2 regions of the Streptomyces sp. NPDC057253 genome follow, and region 1 is predicted to be linked to the other one. Evidence: riboswitches for the same ligand, from Rfam matches in the RefSeq annotation. Region 1 holds a riboswitch; the other holds the start of a gene.
What was found. A riboswitch is a leader RNA that binds a small molecule or an ion and turns the genes downstream of it on or off. The one in region 1 is predicted to bind cyclic di-AMP.

Region 1 (4,294 bases):
GCCCGTGCGTACGGATGCCGCCCAGGTCGTCCCGCCGGCCCTCACCCGTGCACACGTACGCCCAGGTCACCCCGCCGGACCTCCAGCACCCGCCGGTACGGCAGCACCCGCCACGCTCCGTCCGGCTGGGGCACCCCGCTCGACGCCACGACCACCCGCTCGCCGTCCGCCCGGTACCGCAGCCGGAAGAAGTCGGGCCCGCGCCGGCGGCTGACCTCGGAGTCCGGGTCCTCGTCGGCGTACGCGTACAGCGCCTCCTCGGTCAGCAGCAGGCAGTTGAGGCTCGCGAAGGACGCGCGGGCGCGGATGTCCTCGGCGGTCCGCGCGAGCGCGTCGACCGGGCCTTTGTCCCGCAGCAGGGTCAGCACCCGCAGGAAGAACCGCTCGGAGTCGGTGCTCCCGCCCGCCCCGGACAGCAGGTCGGGATCGATGAGCTCGTCGAGGGCGTCGTACGGAGAGAAGAAGCCGTTGTGCGCGAAGGCGAGGCCGCCCGCGGTGAACGGGTGGGTGTTGCCCGGCACGACGGGCAGCCCGGGGCTCGCCATCCGCAGATGCAGCACGGCGGCGTCGGCGCGCGTCCCGGTGAGCGCGTCGCCCCAGAGCCGGTCTCCCACGGCCCGCTCGATCCCCTTGACCACCCGCGGACCGTTCCCGTCCCGCCCCGGCCGGGCCGCGATCCCCCATCCGTCAGCGTGCTCCTGGCTCAACTCCGTGAAGGGAGCGGCCAGTTCGCCCAAGGCGGTGGACAGGGGCAGCGGGGCGCGGGTGACCACGCCGAGGAGACGGCACATGGGGCGAGTATGCGTGCGCGACCTGCCCCGCGGATGACGTATGCTGGTGTCACACCGACGCGGGGTGGAGCAGCTCGGTAGCTCGCTGGGCTCATAACCCAGAGGTCGCAGGTTCAAATCCTGTCCCCGCTACTCAAGGCCCAGGGCCGGAATCCAGTTCACTGGATTCCGGCCCTGGGTGTTTTCTCTGGCCTGTCCGTAACATTGCGTGAATGAGCGAGCGCCCTCCGCATCATCCCTGACATACCGTCAACACCTGCGTGTTGCCTGAGACATGGTCAACTCGCCCGTTTTTCGCCGTTCATGGGCCGTAAGTCCTGCGGGATTTCGTTAATGATCAAGAGGAACGGCTTGGAATCGGACCCCTGGGTCTATTAACGTTCGATAACGCAGCGCGGTCGTCCCAGCCGTCACAAGAGACGGCTCCGTGCTCACGCGCCGAATTCCGCAAGGGAACCGGGGAACCACCACCTTGGGGTGAATCGCTCGTCGACCGCCGTGGCAGCACGGTTGGTTTACGCGCGTAGGAGACCTTCCTGCTCCGAACCCGTCAGCTAACCCGGTAGGCGAGAAGGAAGGAAAGGAGCACGCCCACGTGGCGTCCAACCCGCCTGCCCCCGAGGCCCCGTTCGCCCCTCGCGACACGCTCGTCTACGGCGGCTACCGCCCCGACGACGACGCCCCCCTCGGCGAATGGAACCCGACCGCCGACTCCCTCGCCCCGGTGCGAGGCCGGCATCGCGTGGCCAAGCAGCGCGGCGGCGGATTCGCCCGCAGCTCCACCGTCCTCGGTGTAGGTGTCATAGCCGCGGTCAGCGCCGGTGGGATGGCCAGCGCCAACACCGGCAAGCCGCCGGTCTCCATCTCGATGCCCGACCTGCCCAACGTCGGCTCGCTCATCTCGGACGACTCCGACTCCGGCGCGGACGACACGAGCGCCTTCAGCAGCGTCGGCACCACCACCGTCGACACCGCCAAGGGCGCCTCGGACGCCGGTGAGGCGCTGCGCTCGCGCATCCTCGCCCAGGCCGAGGTCCAGCAGGACCAGCTCGACACCAAGGCCGCCCAGGCCGTCGCCGACGCCGCCCAGAAGGAGGCCGACGCGGCCGCCGCCAAGGCGGAGAAGGAAGCCCAGGAGAAGGCCGCCGCCGCGAAGAAGAAGGCGGAGGAGGAGGCCGCGAAGAAGGCCGAGGCCGCGCGCCTGGCCGAGCTCGCGAAGCAGTACACGCTGCCGACCTCGTCGTACACCATCACGGGCACCTTCGGTCAGGCCGGTTCGCTGTGGTCCTCGGGCTACCACACGGGCCTCGACTTCGCGGCCCCCACGGGCACGCTCATCAAGGCGATCCACAGCGGCACCATCACCGAGGCCGGCTGGGCCGGTTCCTACGGCTACCGCACGATCCTCACCCTCGACGACGGCACCGAGCTGTGGTTCTGCCACCAGTCCTCGATCAGCGTCAGCGTCGGCCAGAAGGTCGGCACCGGTGACGTCATCGGCCGCGTGGGCGCCACCGGCAACGTCACCGGCGCGCACCTGCACCTGGAGGTCCACCCGAACGGCTCGGCCGACGGGATCGACCCGATGGCGTGGCTGCGCGGCAAGGGGCTCAACCCCTGAGCCTCCCTCACTGACCTCACTACGGTTTCCGGCGGCCCTGACGACGTCCCCCCGACGTCAGGGCCGTCGGTGCGTGCAGGGACGGAGTTTCGGAGGGGTGATTCCGGTTGTCTACGAGGACTTTGCGGCCGGAGCGGAAGAGCGGCGTCCGGCGCGGGTGTCGACGTATGGCATGACTTCTCTCCGCAAGCTCGGCTCCTCCGACCTCGAGGTCTTCCCGCTCTCCCTCGGCGGCCACGTCTTCGGCTGGACCGCCGACGAGGCCACGTCCTTCGCCGTCCTCGACGCGTACACCGCCGCGGGCGGCAACTTCGTCGACACGGCCGACTCGTACTCCGCGTGGGTCGACGGCAACTCCGGCGGTGAGTCCGAGACGATCATCGGGTGGGGGTCCCCTGCGCCCTTTAGGCAGTGGGGGAGGCTGGCGGCCCGCGGCGACCGCGACGACGTCGTCATCGCCACGAAGGTCAGCCGGCACCCCGAGTTCCCGGGCCTGACCGCCGCCAACATCAAGGCCGCCGCCGACGCGTCCCTGAAGCGGCTGGGCACGGACCGCATAGATCTCTACTGCACCCACTTCGACAAGACCCAGGTTCCAGTCGAGGAGATCATCGGCGCGTCCAACATCTCCGCCGCGCGGCTCACGGAGTCCCTCGCCTGCTCCGACCGGGAGGGCCTGGCGCGCTATGTCGCCCTCCAGCCCCACTACAACCTGGTCTCGCGCGCCACCTACGAGGGCGAGCTCCAGGCCGTCGCCTCCCGGGAGGGCCTCGCCGCCGTCCCGTACTACGCCCTCGCGTCCGGCTTCCTCACCGGCAAGTACCGGCCCGGTACGACGGTCGAGGGTGCGCGCGGCGGGGGCCGGCCGGCACCTCGACACCGACCGCGGCCGCAAGGTCCTCGCGGCCCTCGACGACATCGCCGAGTCCCACGGTGTGGCGGTCGCCACGATCGCCCTCGCCTGGCTCGCAGCCCAGCCCACGATCACGGCCCCTATTGCCTCGGCCCGCACGGTGGACCAACTCCCGCCCCTGCTGGCCGTGGCGGACGTGACCTTGACGGAGGCGGAGGTGGAGCGGCTGACGGCGGCGTCTGCCTGAGGGCGGGGGAGGCGTTGGCCCGACCTTCAGGCCGACGCCTTCTCATTCCGGCGGCGCGGGCCTACGTGCGATACGGGTTGTACGCGGGATAGGGCTGGATCGGCTGGGCCGGCAGTGCGGGGTGGCCCGGTGGGGGTGGGTAGCCGTACACGCCGTACACCGGCCAAGGCGGCGCAGCCACCCGGGCCGCGTGATCGAGCGCGGGTCGGGCCACGTCCCGTCGTCGCCACAGCTCCTGGAGCAACTCCCGCTCCCGTACGACGAAGTCCGCGTTCGCCCGCCCGAGCCGCCCCCGTCGCCGTAGAAACGCCAGGGACGTCGCGTACGCCTCGTACTGCGCGACCGCCCGCCCCGCGGGCCGCCCGCCGAGCTGCCGCCGCGCGTACTCCCGCGCCACCCGCCGCGCCCGCATCGAGCCGAGCACGTACGGCTCGGTGGGCGCCAGCCACCCGGCGACGGCGTACGCGGGCAGCTCCTCGCGCACGGTCTTCAGCTCCCGCTGCCGCGTCCAGATGACCAGCCAGGTCAGCAGCGCGAACGCCGGCACCATGAACATCGCGTACACCGCGAAGAAGCCGTACTCCCCGAAGGTCGACGAGCCGTTCCACATCGCGTGCATGCCCATCGCGAGCAGCAGCCCGGACAGCGGGACGAGCACCCGCCGCAGGTGCTGGCGTTCCGAGGAGAGCGCGGAGACGCCGAAGCCGATGCCGGTGAGGACGGTGAACAGGGGGTGCGCGAACGGCGACATCACGACCCGCACGAAGAAGGTCGCGGCGGTG
Region 2 (4,294 bases), on a different contig from region 1:
ACGCGGCCTCCATGCTGGCCGTGCTCGGCCTCGGCGCCCAGGGCGGCGAGGAGATCGTCCTCGCCTCCGACGCCGAGGGCGCGGACGCGGCCCTCGACCGGCTCGCGAAGCTGGTCGCCGAGGGACTCGAGGAGCTTCCCGAGACCGTCTGAGCCCTCCGGGACGCAGCGCGGTAAAAACACTCGAAGGGCTCGTCCGAATTATCGGGCGGGCCCTTCGCATTTCCCATTTACGGGCAGCAGAAATACTGCCCCTCGAATTACCCCCTCTTTGTATACGGTGCCTGTGTTAATGCCGCAGGCCCGTCACGTTTACAGGATGTTGCGAGGTCCTCACACGGTCCGCGCGCTCCCCGCCGGAGGTGAACCGCAGCCGGTGCGCCGCGCCCGAGCGCTCGGTGTGCAGGGCCGTGATCGCCCGCGCGCGCTCGCCGTCCCCGCGCGCCACCGCGTCCACGATCGCGCCGTGCTCCGCCCACGACTCGACCGGGTCGGCGGGCGCGTCCACGACGTACATCCAGGCGATCTTGTGCCGCAGCTGGGTCAGCATCGAGGTCATCGCGGGGCTGCCGGAGGCCTGGGCGAGCGTCTCGTGGAACCAGCCCCCCAAGGAGCGCAGATCCTCGCTGTTGCCCCGCCTGGCCCGCTCCTGGCCCAGCCGGACCAGGCCGCGCAGCACCTTCAGATGGGCCTCGGTGCGCCGCTGGGCGGCCCGGGAGGCGCCGAGCGGTTCGAGGAGCATGCGCATCTCCAGGAAGTCGGCGCCCTCCTGCTCGGTCGGTTCGGCGACGCACGCGCCCGCGTGCCGGCGCGTCACCACGAAGCCCTCGGCCTCCAGTGTGCGCAGGGCCTCCCGGACGGGGACGCGGGAGACGCCGTAGCGACGGGCGAGCAGTTCCTCGGTGAGCCGGCTGCCGCGCTCGTGGACACCGGCGACGATGTCGTCCCGGATCGCTGTGCATACCGAGTGCGCCGGAATACGCATGTCCGACCTCCGTCTTAATCCCCGTGAAACGTCGCCGATTGACGTGTGTTCAGTGACTCTATTGCAATCAGCGGGAATTTCCGACGGCGGGCCGGAATCCGGGGATATTTTTTGGACAGCGGGGCGTTGGAAACGACGAAACCCCGGCTCGGAGGAGCCGGGGCTTCACGAAGGCCGCGCGGAGGTCGCGCGCGGGTCGTCAGACGCTGACGCCGTGCGAGCGCAGGTAGGCGACGGGATCGATGTCCGAGCCGTACTCGGGGCTGGTGCGCGCCTCGAAGTGCAGGTGCGGCCCGGTGACGTTGCCGGTCGCGCCGGACAGGCCGATCTGCTGGCCGGGGGTGACCGACTGGCCGACCGAGACGCCGATCGACGAGAGGTGGCCGTACTGCGTGTAGGTGCCGTCGGCCATCCGGATCACGATGTTGTTGCCGTACGACCCGCCCCAGCCGGCCTCCACGACGGTGCCGCGGCCGACCGCGTGCACGGAGGTGCCGCTGGCGGCGTGGAAGTCGACACCGGTGTGGCTGCCGGACGACCAGATGGAGCCGCCGCTCTTGTAGCCGGTGGAGATGTAGGAGCCGGAGATCGGGGCGACGAAGGCGTTCAGGCGCTTGCGCTCGGCCTCGCGGGCGGCGCGCTCCTTGGCCTCGCGTATCTCCTTGGCCCGTGCCTCGGCCTTGCGCTTGGCCTCGGCGGCCGCCTTCTTCTGCGCGGCGGCCTGCGCCTGGGCCACGGCCTGGGCGTCGATCTGCTCGGCGAGCGAGTCACCGGCGCTGACGACGGGCATGAGGCCGCTCTGTTCGACGGAGCTCACGGAGTTGTCGGCGGCGAGCGCCGGGGCGGCGAGGGTGCCGATGACGCCGGTGGTGGCGAGGGCGGCGACGCCCGCGGCGCGGGCGGTGGTGCGCTTCATACGGCTGGGACGACGGTGCTTCCCGGTGGCGCAGGTGAACGCCATGTGGTGGCTGGTCCTTTCCTTCCTTCTCGCCTACCGGGTTAGCTGACGGGTTCGGAGCAGGAAGGTCTCCTACGGACCCCCTCGCGGTGCGCGGGCGTCCGATTCACCCCAGGGACGTGTGGTGGGTCCCCGGCTCCCCTGGCTCGCGCCGTACGGGGACTCGGCGATGACTGTCCGGTGCCGCGGACGCGGCGCACTGCCTGACGAACAGCCCAGGGGACGCTATGCGGGCGGACTTTCGATCCCCAAACCGATCACGGTGTTTGTAGCGCATCCCACAGGGCAGACAGGCAACCTCCGGCCCAATTCGGACATCTAAGAGACCTGGGTGTCGAAGGGGCCCTGGTGACACATCGGTCACCAGGGCCCCTTCGGGTCACGTGCGCGTGGGTCGCGTCCGCTACTCGGCTGTCACGACCTTGACCTCGCCGATGCCGAGGGCCTCGACGGGCTCCTTGATGGCGGCCGCGTCGCCGACCAGGATCGTCACCAGCCGGTCCACCGGGAAGGCGTTCACGACGGCCGCGGTGGCCTCCACGGTGCCGGTCGCGGCGAGCTGCTGGTACAGCGTCGCCTGGTAGTCGTCCGGCAGGTGCTGTTCGACCTGGTCGGCCAGCGTGCTCGCCACGGCCGCCGCGGTCTCGTACTTGAGCGGCGCCACCCCGACGAGGTTCTGGACGGCGACATCGCGCTCGGCGTCGGTGAGACCGCCCTCGGCGAGCGTGCGCAGCACCTTCCACAGGTCGTCCAGCGCGGGACCCGTGTTGGGGGTGTCCACGGAACCGCTGATGGCGAGCATCGCGGCCCCCGAGCCGTCCGGGGCGGACCTGAGGACCTGCCCGAACGCGCGCACGCCGTAGGTGTAGCCCTTCTCCTCGCGCAGGACGCGGTCCAGGCGGGAGGTGAGGGTGCCGCCGAGGCAGTACGTGCCGAGCACCTGCGCGGGCCACACGCGTGCGTGCCGGTCGGCGCCGATACGGCCGATCAGCAGCTGCGTCTGGACGGCGCCGGGGCGGTCCACGATGACGACCCGGCCGGTGTCGTCGGCGGTCACCGGCGGCACCGGGCGCGGCTGGGCCTGCGAACCGGTCCAGGAGCCGAGGGTGTCGGCGAGCAGCGCGTCCAGGTCGATGCCGGTGAGGTCGCCGACGACCACGGCGGTCGCGGTGGCGGGGCGCACGTGCTTCTCGTAGAAGGCGCGTACGGCCGCGGAGTCGATGTTCTCGACGGCCTCCTCGGTGCCCTGGCGCGGGCGCGACATGCGGGAGTCCGCCGGGAACAGCTCCCGGGAGAGCTCCTTGGCGGCGCGGCGCGAGGGGTTGGCCAGCTCGTGCGGGATCTCGTCCAGGCGGTTGGTGACGAGCCGCTCGACCTCGCTGTCCGCGAACGCGGGCGCCCTGAGCGCGTCGGCCAGCAGACCGAGCGCCTTGGCGAGGCGGGAGGCGGGCACTTCGAGGCTGAGGCGGACGCCGGGGTGGTCGGCGTGCGCGTCGAGGGTGGCACCGCAGCGCTCCAGCTCTGCGGCGAACTCCTCGGCGGAGTGCTTGTCGGTGCCCTCGGAGAAGGCGCGCGCCATGATCGTGGCGACGCCGTCCAGGCCGGCCGGTTCGGCGTCCAGGGGCGCGTCCAGGAGCACCTCGACGGCGACGACCTGCTGGCCGGGGCGGTGGCAGCGCAGGAGCGTGAGGCCGTTGTCGAGCGTCCCACGCTCAGGGGCGGGGAAGGCCCAGACCTTGGGCTCGCCCGCCTGCGGCTGCGGGTGGAATTCCATCGCGGCGAGCTCGGTCACTTGGCCGCCTCCTCGTTCTCGTCGGTGGCTTCTACGGTCGCCGCGGCTTCCGGGTCCTCGGCGGCGTCCTCGGCGCTGTCGGCGATCTCGGCCGGGGCGGTGGGCTCGTAGACGAGCACCGCGCGGTTGTCGGGGCGCAGCTTGGCCTTGGCGACCGCCTGGACCTCCTCGGCGCTCACCTCCAGGACGCGCTGTACGGCGGTCAGGGCGAGCTGCGGGTCGCCGAACAGGACGGCGTAGCGGCACAGTTCGTCGGCGCGGCCCGCGACGGTGCCGAGCCGGTCCAGCCACTCGCGCTCCAACTGGGCCTGGGCGCGCTCCATCTCCTCGGCGGTGGGGCCCTCCGCGGCGAAGCGGGCGAGCTCCTCGTCGATGGCGGCCTCGATGACCGGCACCTCGACGTCACCGGAGGTCTTCACGTCCAGCCAGCCCAGGGAGGGCGCTCCGGCCAGGCGCAGCAGGCCGAAGCCGGCCGCGACGGCCGTACGGTCGCGCCGTACGAGCCGGTTGTAGAGGCGGGAGGACTCGCCGCCGCCCAGGACGGTCAGGGCGATGTCGGC

Region 2: linked by a shared signal. The riboswitch ahead of ACFULQ_RS34765 (M23 family metallopeptidase) and the one ahead of ACFULQ_RS14720 (M23 family metallopeptidase) in region 1 are both predicted to bind cyclic di-AMP.

The regions. Positions count from the first base shown of each region.
Region 1 covers NZ_JBHUXV010000022.1:19,949-24,242, reverse strand. Annotated here, with positions in the region: gene ACFULQ_RS14730 (class II glutamine amidotransferase) at 42-791, opposite strand; tRNA gene ACFULQ_RS14725 (tRNA-Met) at 850-923, shown strand; cyclic di-AMP (ydaO/yuaA leader) riboswitch at 1,218-1,375, shown strand; gene ACFULQ_RS14720 (M23 family metallopeptidase) at 1,387-2,412, shown strand; partial or broken gene ACFULQ_RS14715 (aldo/keto reductase) at 2,585-3,512, shown strand; gene ACFULQ_RS14710 (PrsW family intramembrane metalloprotease) at 3,574-4,294, opposite strand, start outside.
Region 2 covers NZ_JBHUXV010000087.1:7,874-12,167, forward strand. Annotated here, with positions in the region: gene ACFULQ_RS34755 (HPr family phosphocarrier protein) at 1-152, shown strand, start outside; gene ACFULQ_RS34760 (GntR family transcriptional regulator) at 289-984, opposite strand; gene ACFULQ_RS34765 (M23 family metallopeptidase) at 1,184-1,945, opposite strand; cyclic di-AMP (ydaO/yuaA leader) riboswitch at 1,959-2,121, opposite strand; gene ACFULQ_RS34770 (M16 family metallopeptidase) at 2,346-3,734, opposite strand; gene ACFULQ_RS34775 (M16 family metallopeptidase) at 3,731-4,294, opposite strand, start outside.